DNA from 2 places in the Pelotomaculum isophthalicicum JI genome. Region 2 is predicted to be linked to the other one. Evidence: predicted binding sites of a transcription regulator. Region 2 holds the regulator's gene; the other holds the start of a gene.
What was found. Region 2 encodes LexA, which represses DNA repair genes until DNA is damaged. Its sites were predicted from a motif close to CNAACANNTGTTNG; they were not measured.
Positions count from the first base shown of each region.

Region 1: a site for LexA is predicted at 2,187-2,200, ahead of recA (recombinase RecA). Genes of this name have one in related genera too.

Region 1 is NZ_JAKOAV010000004.1:76,079-84,973, reverse strand. Features, by position in the region: gene L7E55_RS03520 (AAA family ATPase) at 1-724, shown strand, start outside; gene L7E55_RS03515 (competence/damage-inducible protein A) at 885-2,123, shown strand; gene recA (recombinase RecA) at 2,274-3,290, shown strand; gene L7E55_RS03505 (regulatory protein RecX) at 3,280-3,738, shown strand; gene rny (ribonuclease Y) at 4,065-5,603, shown strand; gene L7E55_RS03495 (hypothetical protein) at 5,770-6,300, shown strand; gene L7E55_RS03490 (TIGR00282 family metallophosphoesterase) at 6,316-7,095, shown strand; gene L7E55_RS03485 (stage V sporulation protein S) at 7,243-7,503, shown strand; gene L7E55_RS03480 (dipeptidase) at 7,601-8,584, shown strand; gene L7E55_RS03475 (PHP domain-containing protein) at 8,695-8,895, shown strand, end outside.
Region 2 is NZ_JAKOAV010000001.1:80,171-89,065, reverse strand. Features, by position in the region: gene L7E55_RS00385 (acyl-CoA carboxylase subunit beta) at 1-56, opposite strand, end outside; gene L7E55_RS00380 (Fe-S-containing hydro-lyase) at 461-1,033, opposite strand; gene L7E55_RS00375 (fumarate hydratase) at 1,347-2,189, opposite strand; gene lexA (transcriptional repressor LexA) at 2,481-3,092, shown strand; gene L7E55_RS00365 (selenium metabolism-associated LysR family transcriptional regulator) at 3,144-4,067, opposite strand; gene L7E55_RS00360 (methionine gamma-lyase family protein) at 4,217-5,464, opposite strand; gene L7E55_RS00355 (AAA family ATPase) at 5,466-6,368, opposite strand; gene hfq (RNA chaperone Hfq) at 6,527-6,772, opposite strand; gene miaA (tRNA (adenosine(37)-N6)-dimethylallyltransferase MiaA) at 6,826-7,779, opposite strand; gene L7E55_RS00340 (class I SAM-dependent methyltransferase) at 7,781-8,578, opposite strand; gene mutL (DNA mismatch repair endonuclease MutL) at 8,583-8,895, opposite strand, start outside.

The DNA of each region.
Region 1 (8,895 bases), on a different contig from region 2:
AAGAAACAAACCACTGGCTGAAGATGTGAAATTGAACGTAATTGCCAGGGAAACTTTTGGTTTTTCAGGCGCCCACTTGGAGAGCCTGGCAAACGAAGCGGCTATCCTGGCTATGCGCGAAAAATCATCGGTAATAAAGCAACATCATTTTAACGAGTCAATTGATAAGGTAATGATGGGCGGAAAGCTGGATAAACGTCCGTCAGAGGCTGAAATGAAGCGAATAGCCATTCATGAGATTGGCCATGCTTTGATTAGCGAACATGTCCGGGCAGGTTCTGTTTCCACCCTGACCATTACCCCCCGCGGTGATGCTCTGGGGTATATGCGCCAGACCCCGGAAGATGATACTTACTTGTATACTAAAGATTACCTTGAGAATCAAATTTCTGTTATGCTGGCAGGCGCGGTTGCTGAGGAAACCATCTTGGGTAACCACAGCACTGGTTCCGCCAATGACTTTGAACAAGCAATGCGCACAGCCGAGACAATGTTGCGTTCAGGCATGTCGGATTTGGGCGTAATAAGCTTTGACAATCTTCCCCAGGAATTAAAACACAATACTCTGACCGGCATAATACAGGAGCAGGAGCAACGGGTAAAAAAACAAATTTCGGAAGCGCGACAGGTATTTAAAAAAATTTCAGAAATCCTGTTGGAAAATGAAAAAATCACTGGGGAGCAATTCCGTAAAGTCATCGGGGAATATAATGCGCTGAATTAATTATTTTCAACATATTATCCATAAATATTATCCATTAGGTAAACGGATCGGCCTGAATAATTTTCGAGCTGATCCGTTTCCTCTTAGTATATTGAGCCTACTGTATCGTTTCAGTTTATGCTATAATTTGACTTGAAAGTTAATATCGGGGTGTGATGATTTGAAAGCAGAACTTATTTTTACCGGTTCGGAACTTACCCAGGGCCGTATTGTGAACAGCCATGCCCAGTATTTAGGAAGATGGTTGTCAGAGCTTAATTTTGATGTCGCATTGCATATCACGGTAGGAGATCATTTCGAAAGACTGGAGCAGGTTGTCAGGCAGGCGCTGGAACGGTCTGATTTAATACTAATCACCGGGGGACTTGGTCCGACCACGGACGATCTTACCAAGGATACTGTCGCTCACGTGCTTGGCTTGCCCCTGGTCCTTGATGAAAAATCGCTGGACGGGATTAGGAATTTTTTTGACCGCCGCGGCATGACCATGCCGGAATCAAATATCAGGCAGGCCTATATTCCGCAAGGAGCAACCATTTTACCAAATAAACGGGGAACCGCGCCCGGCATATTAATTGAAAAGGGAAATAAAATTATTGCTCTTTTGCCCGGGCCGCCGCACGAATTGACTGCAATGTTTGAGGATACTCTAATGCCTATTTTGTCCCAAAAAGCCGGTTCCGGGGCGGTTACCCGGTTTAAAGCAATCAAAGTTACCGGTATTTCCGAGTCAGCTGTTCAGGATCTGATTAAAGACCTGGGCGGGCAAGGTAATCCAGGCATCACTTATTTAGCCAGCCCGGGCCAGGTGCAAGTGCGGATAACTGCGCAAGCGGCAAGTGCGGAACAAGCTGAAAAGATGGTGGAAGAACTATCGGAAAAGGTAAGTTGTCGTCTTAAAGATTATATTTTTGGTTATGGTGATGAAAATATAGAGGTTATTGTTGGTAAACAACTGCTTGATAAAGGGATGTCAATAGGTGTGGCAGAATCGTGCACCAGCGGATTAATTGCCGCGAGGTTGACTGACATTCCCGGTAGTTCAGCATACTTTATAGGTGGTGTGGCTGCGTACAGCAATGAGGTGAAAAAAGCGATCCTCGGAGTGGCCCCCGACATAATTGACTCGCACGGGGCCGTCAGTAAAGAGACGGCAGTGGCTATGGCTGAAGGTGTGCGGAACCTGATTCACACAAGCCTGGGTCTTGCCGTAACAGGTATCGCCGGGCCGGATGGCGACACTCCGAACAAACCAATAGGGTTGGTTTATATTGCCCTGGCGTCGGAAAAGGGCGCCTCTTACCGGAAGTTCCACTTTCCCGGTAACCGGCTGGCTGTAAGAATGGGTACAGTTAATGCCGCGTTAAGTATGGTAAGGTCTTTCCTTCAAGAAAAATAATAAGATGATCTGATTATTGTTATTGACACAAACCAAAAAGCGCCATATAATTAATTAATGGACCGAACATGTGTTCATGCCGTAAAAATAACACCCTAAAATGGAGGTAATATTTTGTCGGATAAACAAAAAGCTTTAGAACTGGCGCTTATGCAAATAGAACGGCAATTCGGCAAGGGTTCGATCATGAAGCTGGGGGAAGCCTCCGCTAATTTAAATGTAGAGGTTATTCCAACAGGCACTTTGGCGCTGGATATCGCTCTTGGCATCGGAGGAGTGCCGCGCGGCAGGGTTATAGAGATATTTGGACCGGAGTCTTCCGGGAAAACAACTGTGGCTTTGCACATCATCGCCGAGGCACAGAAGACAGGTGGGGCAGCGGCTTTCATCGATGCCGAGCACGCCCTCGATCCGTCGTATGCAAGGAACCTGGGCGTCGATATTGAGAACCTGCTGGTGTCCCAGCCGGATACCGGCGAACAGGCGCTGGAAATTGCCGAGGCTTTGGTGCGCAGCGGGGCTATAGATGTCATCGTTATTGATTCTGTGGCTGCCCTGGTACCCCGTGCTGAGATTGAGGGGGAGATGGGAGACTCACACGTCGGATTGCAGGCGCGGCTAATGTCTCAGGCGCTGCGGAAGCTCACCGGATCGATCAGTAAGTCGCACACTACAGTGGTCTTTATTAATCAAATCAGGGAAAAAGTTGGCATAATGTACGGCTCGCCTGAAACTACCACCGGGGGGCGCGCCTTGAAATTCTACGCTTCGATTCGCATGGAGGTGCGTAAACAGGAAAATATCAAGCAAGGCGCTGATATTATTGGGAGCCGCACCAGAGTCAAGGTGGTGAAAAATAAAATGGCTCCTCCTTTTAAACAGGCTGATTTCGATATTATGTACGGAACGGGAATATCCAAAGAAGGCAGCATTCTGGATATCGCCGCTGATTTAAACATAATCAACAAAAGCGGGGCATGGTATTCTTATAATGATGAAAGACTCGGCCAAGGACGGGAAAATGTCAAGGAATTCTTGAAAGAGCATCCGGACATAGCTAGAGAAGTTGAACAAAAAGTTCGCATAGCTCAAAATCTTGCAAGTGTTAAAGACACGCCTTTAATTGTAGGGATAGCAGAAGGCAATTTGAGTAATAATGAAAAGTGAATTTGAAAAAGCCAGGTCTTTAGCCTTACGGATGTTGGTTTTTCGCCGGCGTTCCAAGCATGAGTTGGAACAGTGTCTGAAGCGAAAGGGTTTTAGTCCTGAAGTGTCACGACCAGTTTTAGATGTTTTGGGAGAGTACGGCTATATTGATGATATGGAATTTGCCCGCTGTTGGGTAAACCAGAGGCTAGGCAAAAGAGGGCTTAGGGGGTTAAAGCAAGAACTGCGGGGTAAAGGGATCTGTACTAGTATTATTGACGATATTCTGGGTGAACTTGGGTTTGATAAGGAATATCATGCTGCCATGAAACTAGTTGAAAAAGAAATGTTGCGGAGTAGCGGGGCATACAATCTGCCGCGGCTGGTAAGTTTGCTTAACAGGCGTGGTTTTACGTGTGAAGTAATTAATAAGATCCAACATAAAGTCAAAGATGGCGAGAGATATTGAATTTATACTCCTGAGGTCTTAAATGCCTGGTTTTAGCTTGACATTTTTTAAAGAAACCTGTACAATTTAATTTGGGAGAAAATAGAATTAGATACTACTATGTACGGGTTTTATTATAGATAAAATCCAATAATTTATTTCTAAGGTCGAAGTCCGGTTTGGTTTTACTTAAACCGGATTTAGGAAGGTACCTATTTTGAGGTTTTTTTCTTTCCGTGATCTGGACAAGAATAAAAAGTAGTATCAGTTCATTTTCTACCGAGTTATACTCGGTTTTTTTTTGTTGCCATACAAAATTTAATAAAAAAAGGGGGTGAAAAAAAGTATTGGAATTTAATTTAATTATAATTATTATAGGATCTGCATTGGCAGCTTTTGTAATAGGATATTTCCTGAGAAAATACCTGGCTGAAGCTAAAATTACTTCCGCTGAGAACGAGGCAAAGAAAATACTGGAGGAAGCTGAAAAGAATGCTGAAGCGAAAAAGCGGGAAGCAATTCTGGAGTCCAAAGAAGAGGTTCTAAAACTACGTAATGAAGTGGAGAGAGAGAACCGGGAGCGCAGATCGGAACTTCAAAGACTGGAACGCAGGTTAGTTCAGAAGGAAGAAAATCTGGACCGCAAAGCTGACTCAATAGAAAAAAAGGAGGATGTTCTGAGCCGGAAAGAAACAGAAATAGAAGCTGTTAAAAATCAACTTACGGAAGTATATAACAAGCAGCTAGGTGAATTGGAACGGATATCTGGCATGACATCTGAAGAAGCTAGACAGATCCTGCTTACCGATATTGAAAAAGAAATACAGCATGAAGTAGCAATAATGATAAAGGACATGGAAAACAAGGCTAAGGAAGAAGCGGAAAAGCGGGCTCGTGATGTTATTTCCTTAGCTATTCAGAGGTGTGCGGCGGATCATGTCGCTGAGGCTACAGTAGCTGTGATACCTTTACCCAGTGATGAAATGAAAGGGCGTATCATTGGACGCGAAGGTAGAAATATTCGCGCTTTTGAAACGCTCACAGGAATAGATCTTATTATTGATGATACACCGGAAGCTGTGATTTTGTCAGGTTTTGATCCGATCCGGAGAGAAGTGGCAAGGATTGCTCTGGAAAAATTGATCGTTGATGGCAGAATCCATCCGGCACGTATTGAGGAAATGGTTGAAAAAGCCCGAAAAGAGGTCAACAACCAAATTAGGGAGGCTGGAGAACAAGCGACTTTTGAAACAGGTGTGCACGGTATTCATCCGGAATTGGTTATTCTTTTGGGACGGCTGAAATTCCGTACAAGTTACGGCCAGAATGTATTAAAGCATTCAGTTGAAGTTGCCCACTTGGCTGGTCTAATGGCTTCTGAACTGGGTGTTGATATCCAAATGGCAAAAAGAGCCGGTTTATTACACGATATAGGCAAGTCGGTCGACCACGAAGTGGAAGGACCGCACGTGACTATCGGCGTTGACCTGGCTAAGAAATACAAGGAATCGCATGATATTGTTCATGCTATTGCCGCTCACCACGGAGACGAAGACCCGAAGACAACTATTGCTGTTCTTGTTCAGGCCGCCGACGCTATTTCCGCCGCACGACCGGGTGCACGCAGGGAAACGCTGGAAGCATACATCAAGCGCCTCACAAAACTTGAGGAGATTGCCAACTCCTTCGAGGGCGTCGAGAAATCCTACGCAATTCAAGCGGGACGTGAAGTTCGCATTATGGTTAAGCCTGATAAAATTGATGATATCGGCGCAATCAGGCTGGTACGGGATATCGCAAAAAGAATAGAAAACGAGTTGGATTATCCAGGTCAGATCAAAGTCGTGAGTATCCGGGAAACAAGGGTGGTTGAATACGCAAAATAAATAAAAAACGGCTCTACAAAGGGCCGTTTTTTATTCCTTGAAAAAAATATTTTCGTCGCCAAATTGTTCTTTGGAAAATATTTTTTAGACGCTTTGATTGAAAAAAAGCAGGAATCCTTTATAGGAAACAGAATCTATACATGTTTTAGTAGGTATTTTAGGGAAGGTGACTTTTTTGGGAGTTTGCTATAAAGGTAAAAATAACGATGTTAACAGCAGTGTCGGGTTGTTAATTTCAATTTTAGTCTGTTACCCGGAAGTGGCTGCTATAAACTTCGACCCTGAGAAACAGTTGTTAAGATTTACTTTTATGTATTCTAAGGTTTTAATTGATAATGAATTGAATGATTTAAAAGCAAGGCTGCTGAGTAGTATAGAAGTATACAACTTGCTGGAAGGCAAGGATAATAATGTTATTTTATTGAATAGTCAGATCTGTGATAATCTTACTATTATAGAAGTGCAGCGTGATGTAAATACCCTGGTTCAGGAAGAAATAACATTGATCGTGGAATTATTTCGTCAATATTTTAATAATAATCTTGTAACTGAAGGATACGATTATTATATCGAAGAAGAAATCGTTGCTCAGGAAGAAATGATCGGGCATATGCTTGAGAGGATGAAAGGCACCAGTCAAGACAAGTACCTGTTTGCTTTTCGCGAGGAAGGCAAGGTATTGGTGTTCGACAAATAAAGGAGGGTCAAAAACGTGCGTTTGTTGATGATCGGCGATGTTGTCGGGCGCCCTGGCAGAACAGCTGTGCAGGTTAACTTAACCGAATTGAAACATGAACATGAATTGGATATGGTTATTGCGAACGGTGAAAACGCCGCTGGTGGTAACGGCATCTCTAGAGAAACTGCCCAGGAATTATTTTCTGCCGGGGTAGATGTCCTCACAATGGGTAATCATGTCTGGAACAAAAAAGAGGCTTTAGAATACATTAACCATGAAAAACGAATAGTGCGGCCGGCAAATTACCCGCCCGGCACTCCGGGTAACGGCGTTAATATTTATGAAACAAGACGGAAGGTAAAAGTAGCAGTAATAAACCTCTCCGGCAGGGCTTTTATGCAAGCGATTGACTGTCCTTTCCGTAAGGTGGATGAGTTGTTAAAAAACTTGTCGGATAAAGCAAAAGTAATAGTTGTGGATTTTCATGCCGAGGCAACCTCGGAAAAAATTGCTATGGGGTGGTATCTTGCCGGGCGGGTTTCTGCGGTGTGCGGTACTCACACGCATGTACAGACTGCTGACGAACGTATCCTGCCGGGGGGCACTGCTTATATTACTGATTTAGGTATGACCGGTCCTTGTGAATCAGTGATCGGCGCTAAGAAGGAGATTGTAATTAAACGTTTCATAACCCAAATCCCCTTAAAATTTGAGGTCGCGTCCGGTCTTTTCCAGTTTAACGGTGTAATTATTGAAATTGATGAAATTACAGGAGAAGCAGTGTCGATTAGTAGGATTCAAAACTATGAGTAACCTAGCTTTTGTTTTTAATTAAACATTTTTCATTAAGTAAAGAGGTATTTTCCAACTGCTCGCGAATATATTTTTTATACAGGAAGTTCAGGGTGACAAATCATTGCAGCATATTTATATATATATGGTAATGAAGGAGGTAGCTAAATGGATGTCTTAAAAGTTTCAGCAAAATCTAATCCAAATTCTGTTGCCGGTGCCCTGGCTGGTGTGCTTCGGGAGCGGGGTTGTGCCGAAATGCAGGCAATCGGAGCAGGCGCGCTAAACCAGGCAGTTAAAGCTGTAGCGATAGCCAGAGGATTTGTAGCTCCCAGTGGTGTTGACTTAATTTGTATACCTGCGTTTACTGATATCATTATTGACGGGGAAGAGAGAACTGCCATTAAATTAATTGTTGAACCGAGATAAATATTATATTTACATCTGGTTGGTTAGATCCTGTTTATTTATTATCTATAAACAGGGTTTTTTATTGTTAAGCGAATTAGTTCTTGGAGGAAGAATTTTGGAAAAAATAATTAATAAAAAAGCTGAAGCTTTACATAATGAAAGTATCGTGTTGGATACCCATTGCGATGCGCTTACCGCCATGCTTGATGAGGGTAGGCCGCTCGCCGGTTGTTCGGGCCTTGGTCACATTGATCTGCCTCGTCTGAAAGTTGGGAAGGTAAATGTTCAGTTCTTTGCCGCGTTTATTGCTCCGGAATACAAAAATGTGGCAACCAAGCGAGCGTTAGAACTAATTGATTTATTTCATCGGGAGATGGAAAACAATAATGATGTAATCTCACATGTAAAAAGTATTGGTGAAATTGATCAGGCAATAATGTCCGGTAAGATTGCCGCCTTCCTTTCTATTGAGGGAGGCGAGGCCCTGGCAGGGAGTCTTGGAGTTTTACGTGTTTTTTACAGGTTGGGGGTTCGCAGCATTACCCTGACCTGGAATGGGCGTAATGAATTGGGTACCGGTGTTGGAGAAGATTGTCCAGAAGAGGGATTGACAGAGTTTGGAACAGCGGTTGTGGAAGAAATGAATGAACTGGGTTTGCTGGTTGATGTGTCCCACCTGTCTGAACAAGGTTTTTGGGATGTCATAAAAACGTCACGGCAGCCGGTAATTGCTTCTCATTCTAACTGCAGGGCACTTTGCGACCACCCCCGGAATTTAACTGATGAGCAAATCAAAGCTCTCGCAGGGCATGGGGGGGTAATGGGGGTTACTTTCGTTCCTGACTTTCTTGGTGGCGAGAACCCTTCAGTAGATGATGTTCTTGATCATATTGAACATGTTATCGCGGTTGGCGGGCCGGACTGTGTGGGGATCGGCTCGGATTTTGACGGCACGGAGGAATTACCGGCAGGATTAGTTGATTGCTCGTGCTTGCCGGTGATAACAGCGGGTTTATTAGAACGGGGATATAATGAATTTGTTATTAAAAAGGTGCTCGGTGGCAACTTCATCAGGGTAATCCGGCAGGTAATTAAATAGGAGTCAGTAGTCAGTAATCAGGAGTCAGAATAAGAGAATGGTTTATGCTCCCGAAATATGCTGAATTCTGACTTCCGGGTTCTGAATACCTGAAAAGCAGGTGAATAATTGTGCCAGTGGATATGCATGTACATACGAGTGCCTCGGATGGCACGGACAGCCCCGTGGAGGTAGTAGCCCGTGCCAAAGAAATCGGTCTAGAGGCGATTGCGATTACAGATCATGATACGGTGGAAGGTATTAAACCAGCGATGGAAGCTGGTCATGTTTTTGGGATAGAAGTTATCCCCGGCATTGAGTTAAGTACAGAG
Region 2 (8,895 bases):
CCCCCGGCTTCTACCAACCGTCTAAGATTATTAAGATGCTCTAATTTATCATGCATATAACAAAATACCTCCACTTCATAGGCATACGCATTGTCCAAACCAATATTTTTATTCTATGTCAAGCAATTCGCTAAATAGTCTAACCCAAAATTGTTACTTTTTACACCTTCAGGATATCTGATCCGTTTACCGGAAAACATTATTAAACCTCGATAAATTTTATAAAAAATCATCCGCAATCTTTTATATAAAGTATCATATTAAGTACAGTTCTTCAATGGAAGTTTCATTTCCTTCAAGATTTGATATTATACTGTATACTTCCGAACCAACTATCTATCATGGTATTATCTTTTATAATAATCGTGTATACATATGTATAAATAATATGTTAGATGGTGTAGTTATTTCGTACTGAATATTATGAAAATACTAATTTATTTTCCAGTTTAATCATTGATTAAATGTGGTCATCCTCTTTAAAGTCTGAATAAAGCTTGATACTTTCATCGTACAGATCGCCACCTACTGTATCATTTACAACAATCGCCGGGAAATCTTCTACAAGCAACTTGTACACAGCTTCAGGCCCAAGCTCAGGGTAGGCGATCACCCTGGCCTCTTTGATTGATTTGGCTATCAGCGCTGCTGCTCCTCCCACCGCCGCCAGGTAGACGCCTTTGTACTGCCGCATCGCAGTTATCACCTCAGGCGATCTGCGGCCTTTGCCTATCGTTGCTTTAAGACCCAACGCGTATAATTTAGGAGCGTATAAATCCATTCGCCCGCTCGTGGTCGGCCCGGCCGACCCAATAACCATGCCCGGCCTGGCCGGTGACGGTCCCACATAATAGATAACCTGCCCTTTCAGATCAAAGGGCAACTCTTCTCCACGATCGATACATTCAATCAACCTTTTATGCGCTGCGTCACGGCCTGTATAAATAGTTCCACTCAACGAAACTCGCTGGCCGCTCCGGAGATTTTCCACCACCTCACCGGATAACGGAGTAGTGAGGCTGATCCGGTCCATTTAGATCACCACCTGTCGCATAACTCAAGTAGTCAGTAGTCAGTAGTCAGTATTCAAAATCTCTAAATAATAAACCATTCTCTTATTCTAACTCCCAACTTTTGGCTCCTGTAAAGATATTCCAGGCATTCAGAATTCAGTGGTCAGACACCCATGAAGCTTCGCTTCATCATTAGATGGGTGAAAATGGTTAGTTTTATTTTTGGGGAGAATTCAGAATTTCCTGAGACGATAAACTATTCCTTTATTCTGTTCCTGGTTCCTGGTTCCTGGTCCCTGGTTCCTGACTACTGACTACTGACTACTGATATTTTTACAATACCGCTTCCTTGTGCCGCGCCGCATGGCAGTTAATATTCACAGCCACCGGCAGGCTGGCGATATGGGTGGGGTAAATCTCGATATGGACTGCCAGGGCGGTTATTCTTCCGCCTAATCCTTGCGGCCCTATACCGAGGCGATTAATTTCATCCAATAACTCTTTTTCTAATTTCGCGATATCCGGATATTGACTTTCTTTCCCTAAATCTCTCAACAACGCCTCTTTTGACAATTGGGCGGCCTTTTCAAAGGTGCCGCCGGCGCCCACGCCAACAACCACCGGCGGACAGGGATTTGGACCGGCGGCCTTAACCACCTCTACAACAAACTTTTTTAAGCCTTGTACTCCTTCAGACGGTTTCAACATTTTAACAGCGCTCATATTTTCACTTCCTCCGCCTTTTGGAGCGACAATCAACCGAATGTTTTCACCGGGAACAATCTTGGTATGAATCACAGCCGGTGTGTTGTCGCCAGTATTCTCGCGCTCCAGCGGATGGCTTACAATAGATTTCCTTAAATAGCCTTCAGTATACCCTTTTCGCACACCTTCATTGATCGCGCCGTAAAAATCACCACCCACAACGCGCACATCCTGACCCAACTCAACAAAAACAACTGTAAAACCCGTATCCTGACATATCGGAATTTTCTCTTCGCGGGCAATTTCAGCATTTGCAAGCAATTGTTTTATAATCTCTTTTCCATTAATAGAGACTTCCTGTTCGTAAGCTCTTTGCAGTCCTTCCAGCATATCATGCCCCAGGTTAAAATTGGCTTCCTGGCACAGCCCGGCAACCGCCTCAACTATTTCAGCAGCATGAATAATTTTGATATTAAAACCTCCCAGAGCAGAGTATATTTTTCCCTCTAAAACAAAATTGCACCTGCATGACTATTAATCGTTAAGATTTTATCACAGGGCAAAAATGTTTACAAATCAAAAATAGAAAGGGTTTCAGAGAACGCGCAAGGTACACGTCACCTGAAACCCTCAAAAAAAATACCGCGTGTTGATTCAAATAAATTCCAACAGTTTCAACCAAACCAGTACCGAACTTATGTTTTTTATTTTCATTATTTATGGTATAATATTACTAGCATTATATTAAAGGCTGGTGAAAAAATGAGTGATCAACTCACCTCAAAAGAAGAACTTGTCCTGGCCGTCATTAAAAAAAATATCCGGGAGAAAGGATACCCGCCCTCGGTCAGGGAGATTGGACAGGCCGTAGGTTTAAGCTCAAGCTCTACAGTACACGGTTACTTAAAGAGATTGGAAGGAAAAGGTTACCTCAGGCGTGACGCGACCAAACCAAGGGCGATGGAAGTGCTAAGTGACAGCAAAGAAAACAACATAGAATTAATCAGCGTCCCTCTGCTGGGACGGGTGGCCGCCGGTGTGCCGCTGCTGGCCACAGAGAACAGGGAAGACACCTTTCCGCTCCCCTCCTTTTTTACTGGAACCGGCGAATTTTTTATGCTCACGGTAAAAGGTGACAGCATGGTCGAAGCAGGTATCCTGGATGGAGACATGGTTATAGTAAGACAGCAACATGTTGCCGACAACGGTGAAATAGTTGTCGCCCTATTGGAAGAAGAAGCGACTGTTAAACGTTTTTTTAAAGAGGATGACCGGATCAGACTCCAGCCTGAAAACAGATTGCTCGAACCCATATATGCGAGAAATGTTCAAGTACTCGGTAAAGTCGCAGGTTTGCTGCGAAAAATACATTGATATACAAGGAATAATACAAGGAATAAAAATCGGTAAAAAACACCGTGACAGTTACGGTGTTTTTTTAAAGTCAAAAACCTTATAAACCTCATCATTATTTATAAAATCGGTAAAAGCGTCAATAGCGAACCCGGCCATGCTTTGGCTGTGACGGACTTGATAGAGAGTACGGCTCAAGTCAAAGTCATCTATATGAACTTCCCTCACCCGCTCCAGTTCCAGCGATTCCCTGACAGCGTACTTTGATACGATACTCACTCCCAGACCGGCTTCGACTGCCGTTATTACGGCCCTTGAGCTGCCCAATTCAATCCCCTGGGGTATCTGATCCACGGTTATACCTTGCTCAGCCAGCTTTTGTTCAATAGTCCGGCGGGTTCCCGACCCTTGTTCACGGAAAATCATCGTTTCGCTCTTCAAATCTGAAACTTTTACAGTACCGGAGTTAACCCACGGGTGTAACGGAGGGACAATTAACAATAGCTCGTCCTGCAACCATGGGCTGCATTCAATTTCTTGACCTTCCATCAGCGCGCCGGTAATGCCGAGATCTATTTCCCGCTCCCGGACCCAACGTTCAACCTGCCCGCTTCCCGATACTTTGAGAGTAATTTGAATGCCGGGGTACTTTTTTTTAAACTCCCCAATAAGCAGCGGCAGCAAGTATTCTCCCGGTATGGTACCGGCGCCTACAATCAGGTGCCCGGTTTTCAGCCCTTTCAAATCGTCCAATCCAGCCTTGATCTTTTGGTAATGCCGGAACATTTGCTTCGCTTCCCGGTACAAAAGTTGCCCCGCGTCTGTTAAAACCATCTTCTTGTCACCGCGCTTGAACAGCATTACCTCAAGGTCCTCTTCAAGCGCTTTGATCTGAAAGCTGACAGCCGGCTGACTCATATACAGCTGGCGGGCCGCTTTAGTGAAGCTCTGCAGTTCGGCCACCCACAAAAATGACTCCAATTGCTTAAAATTCACCAATACACCACCGCCAATTGACAACGTAAACGAAAATAATGCTCTTTTCCTTATAAAGTTTCGCTAGTAATTAAAAAAAACCTTCTTATTATTTAAACTTTCTTAAAATTCTAAAATAAAAATTTCCTTAAATTTATATCTGGCAGACCTCAACCCAACTTCAGCACTTCCCTGGCGGCGCTAAGCACGGCCAATTTGACGTATTCTTTGGAAAGCCCTCCCTGTAGGTAAACAGCATAAGGCGGGCGGATCGGGCCATCCGCGCTCAATTCCAGCGAAGCGCCCTGGATAAATGTTCCCGCGGCCATAATCACCGGGTCCCCGTAACCAGGCATTGCGTTCGGTTCCGGACGGACATGGGAATCTACCGGAGAAGCCCCCTGGAGACCCCGGCAAAAAGCCACCATCCGCTCCGGCGCTCCAAGGCCGATAGCCTGTACAATATCATTGCGCTCCTCGTGGTATTCCGGCATGACCGCGAATCCCAGTTTTTCAAAAAATCTTGCGGCAAATACCATGCCCTTAAGCGCTTCCGCGACAATATGCGGCGCAAGAAACAAACCCTGAAAAAGCAAGCGCTGGCAGTCCTGAGAAGGCCCGACTTCCGCTCCGATGCCCGGAGCGCTCCAACGGTTGGCAGCCGCATCAACATACTTTTTCCTTCCCACTATATACCCTCCGGTAGGTGCAACACCACCTCCGGGATTTTTAATCAACGATCCGGCCGCCAGATCGGCGCCTGCTTCCACCGGTTCTTCATTTTCAACAAATTCACCATAGCAGTTGTCGACAAAAACGACCACGTCCGGTTTTTTCTGCTTGATGAAACTAATTAACTTTTTCATTTCATTGATTCCCAAAGAAGGTCCCCAGTGGTAGCCTCTGGAACGCTGGAGCATAACCATTTTTGTCTTGTCTCCCAACGCCTCTTCGACTGCCGGGTAATCTATCCCGCCGCCCGGCGACGGGTCAACCTGTTTATAGATCACTCCAAACTCCCGCAACGAACCGTTTGACTCGCCCCTGACGCCGATCATTTCACCAAGTGTGTCATACGGTTCGCCCTGCACTGCAAGAAGTTCATCTCCCGGCCGCAAAACGCCGTAAAGACACGCGGCAATAGCATGAGTGCCTGAAACAAACTGGCTCCTGACCAATGCCGCCTCCGCCCGGAAAACGGCCGCGTAAACTTCTTCAAGCGCGGCCCTCCCCTGATCCCCATAGCCGTAGCCGGTTGATCCTTTCAAATGAAATTCGCTGACTCTCACCCGCCGGAATGACTCCAGCACCTTGGCATGGTTTTTCAAGGCCATGTCTTCAATCAAGCGGTAAACCGGTTGAACTTCGTTATCCACCTCGGCAGACAAACTTACTAGATCTTGGTTGTAATAAGCCATTTTAACTCCCTCCCAGGTCCTCTCTGACAATCGACATCAAATCCACGCGGCTCAATTCGCAGTTTTTTTTCATCAGGCGAACGGCCTGGCGGCGGATCGCCTTTTCGACAAGGTTTCTTACCATGCGGGCGTTGCCGCTGTGCTCGTGCAGCTTATGCTCCTTTTCAATAAAAAAACGCAACTCATCCCTGGCGCCGCTGGACAGAACATACTGCCTTCGCTGCAGCATCAAATCGGCGATGGCGAGCAGTTCCCTGTTGCTGTAGTCGGGAAAAGATATATTAATAGGAAAGCGCGAACGCAAACCGGGGTTAGTTTCCACAAACCAGTCCATTTCATCGTGATAGCCCGCCAGGATAAGAATCAGGCTGTCACGGTAGTCCTCCATGCTCTTAACCATGGTATCTATGGCCTCTTTGCCGAAGTCCTTTTCCCCGCCCCTGGCCAACGCGTATGCCTCGTCAACAAACAAGATGCCTCCCAGCGCCTTTTTGATCTGCTCTCTCGTTTTCTGAGCGGTATGACCAATGAACTCACCTACCAGATCAGCCCTTTCGACTTCAACAAGATGACCTTTCGGCAACACGCCAACCTCTCTGAACAGCTTGCCCAGTATCCTGGCCACAGTAGTTTTGCCGGTGCCGGGGTTGCCCTTGAAAATCATGTGCAACACAAGCGGCTCGGCAGCCAGCTTTTCTTTCTGTCTCCGCCTCTGGATCTCCACAAACGCGTAAATTTCTTCTATTAATTTTTTCACTTCATGCAGACCAACCAGATTATACAGTTCCCGCATAATATCGCCGGCGTTCTGTTGAAGACACTGTTCCTCTCCGGTATGTGCGGCCTTGACGGCAGCCTGCAGACTCAGGACGTTTTTTTTCCTGTTCCGGCTGCCGTTACCCATGCCCCCTCCAAGCTCCCGGATGTCCCATTTTTTTACCTTCACCGTAATTCAGCCACCTCTCGGGCTTTATCATTAACATTATACGCCCGAACCGGACTATTACGACCAAAAAAACAGGCCCCTCTTAAGAGGAGCCGTTTTGTTTACCCAACGTGATTTTAATAAGCGCTCTTTGTATCTGTAAAAGTGGTATTTACAGGTTTAAGGGGTTCAACCGTAGAGATGGCGTGTTTATAAACCATTTTCTGTTTTCCGTCACTTTCCAGGATTACTGTAAAGTTATCAAAGCCCCTTACCATGCCTTTCAGCTGAAAACCATTGACGAGGAAAATGGTAACGGGGATATTCTCCTTCCTACATTGGTTTAAAAAAGCGTCTTGTAGGTTAATTTGTGGTTTAGTCATAGGAGATCCCTCCGTTGGAATATTTTTCTTATATGTTTCTATTTCTATAAATCTTAAAATACTCCTTCAATATTTCTGATAATTTCTTGAACAGCCGACTGCAGTCCCATGGGAGGATCCACTGCCAGCCACTTGATCCGCCCGTCGCGGCGGAACCAGGTCAGTTGTCTTTTGGCGAAACGCCTGGTATTCCTTTTCAACAATTCAACAGCTTCCGGTAAAGACAATTCCCCTGCCAGATGAGCAACTATCTCTTTATATCCTAATCCCTGCATTGAAGTAAGCCCGGGGCTGTATCCCGCGTTAAGAAGTCCGCGCACTTCATCCACCAGTCCCGCTCCAATCATTGCTTCCACTCTTTGCTCAATCCGCCGGTAAAGTTCCCCCCTGGCCATTGTTAAACCAATAAAAACTAAATTATATAACGGCTCAGCACATTTTTCCATTTTCCAGTAGCTGGAAAGGGGCTTTCCTGTGAGATAATATACTTCCAACGCGCGGATTACCCGCCTCACATCCCTGGGATGCAGTTTAGCCGCGGATTGCCTGTCGACTTCGGCCAGGCGAAGGTGAAGCGATTCGCAACCATTGTTTTGGGCTTCGCTTAACAGCTTTGCCCGCAATGATTCATCGCGGCATGCTCCGGTAAAGTCGTAATGATCGATGACAGATCTGATATAAAGCCCGGTGCCGCCGGTGAGAACAGGTAACCTGCCCCTGGCCTGGATATCCGCAATTACCTCCCTGGCTCGTTCTTGATATATCGCCACACTATAATCCTGATCGGGATCTACGATATTAATCAGGTGATGTGGTACACCGCGCATTACTTCTTTCGTTGGTTTCGCGGTACCGATATCCATCTGCCGGTAAACCAGCATTGAGTCCGCTGAAACAATTTCTCCGCCGATTGCCCCGGCCACATGTACCGCCACTTCGCTCTTTCCGGTCGCCGTCGGCCCGGCAATGACCAACAGGGGCGGCAGATAATTTTTATTCTCACACATATTATAGACCCTGACAGTTTATTACCCCGTATACTACTGGGGCATACCTCCCCCCCTGTATTTTTTCAAAACCCAAGCGCCCGAATTCCGCGCTGCCCCGCCTTTCTTTGACCACCACCCGTTTGTTCGCTATTTTTACGGCGAGGTTGATTGTTTCCCGGTCAAGCGGTTCGGGATCAGCCAGGGCGCGTAAGTTGTTTATGGCCGGTGACCGCCGTCCGGGCAGGCGGAACATAGGGTCGAAATATATAACGTCGAAACTGCCTGCCGGCAGCGTCCGCAGGTAATCACGGTGATCCGCCTGAACAACCTCCACTCTTCGCATGGCGGTGAAAGTGTCCCCGTCAGCTACCGGGTAAGATGCAAGACCGGATTTAACAAGATAAGCTATGACCGGTGAATTCTCCAACCCGACAACCCGGCCGCTATTGCCGACAGTATAGCTCGCTACAATGGCGTCTGTCCCCAGACCCAATGTACAATCCAAAACACTGTTACCCGGCTTGATGGACATGGCGTCAATCATCTGGTCAGTTTTCCCATTTTTTAGTTCGTTTATACGCGGCCCGGCGATACCCGGGTGGAAAAAAAATTCCCCTGCGCGGGACACAAATGATACTTTCTTCGATTTAACAACCACCATCCCTTCCACACCGAGCTCCGCTGACAAAGCCTCTATCGACCGGTCGTTCCTTTCCACATAACGGGTTTCCAGTTCCCCGGCTATCTGTTTGGCGTATTCCACCAAAACCGGTTTCACTCTATGAGACGTCGTGACAGCAAATCCGAGTGATTTCATTATACTACCTCTTAAAGCGTGTTTCCAGATCACGGTTGGAGAGGTGAATAATAGTAGGCCTGCCGTGGGGACAGGTAAATGGATTTTCCGCGCGGGCCAACCTTTTCAGCAACGCTTCCATTGCGCCAAACGGCATTTTTTCCCCGGCTTTGATCGCTCCCTTGCAAGCAATCGAGGAAGCAAGCCGTTTAAAAAAATCAGCCTGGTCAGGAACAGAACCTTTTCCATTGAAGAAATCAACCATGTCCAGGAATAGCTCTTTCTCCCGGCCTGCCGGCAAATAGGACGGCGCTCCCCTGAGCAAGAACGTGTCGCCG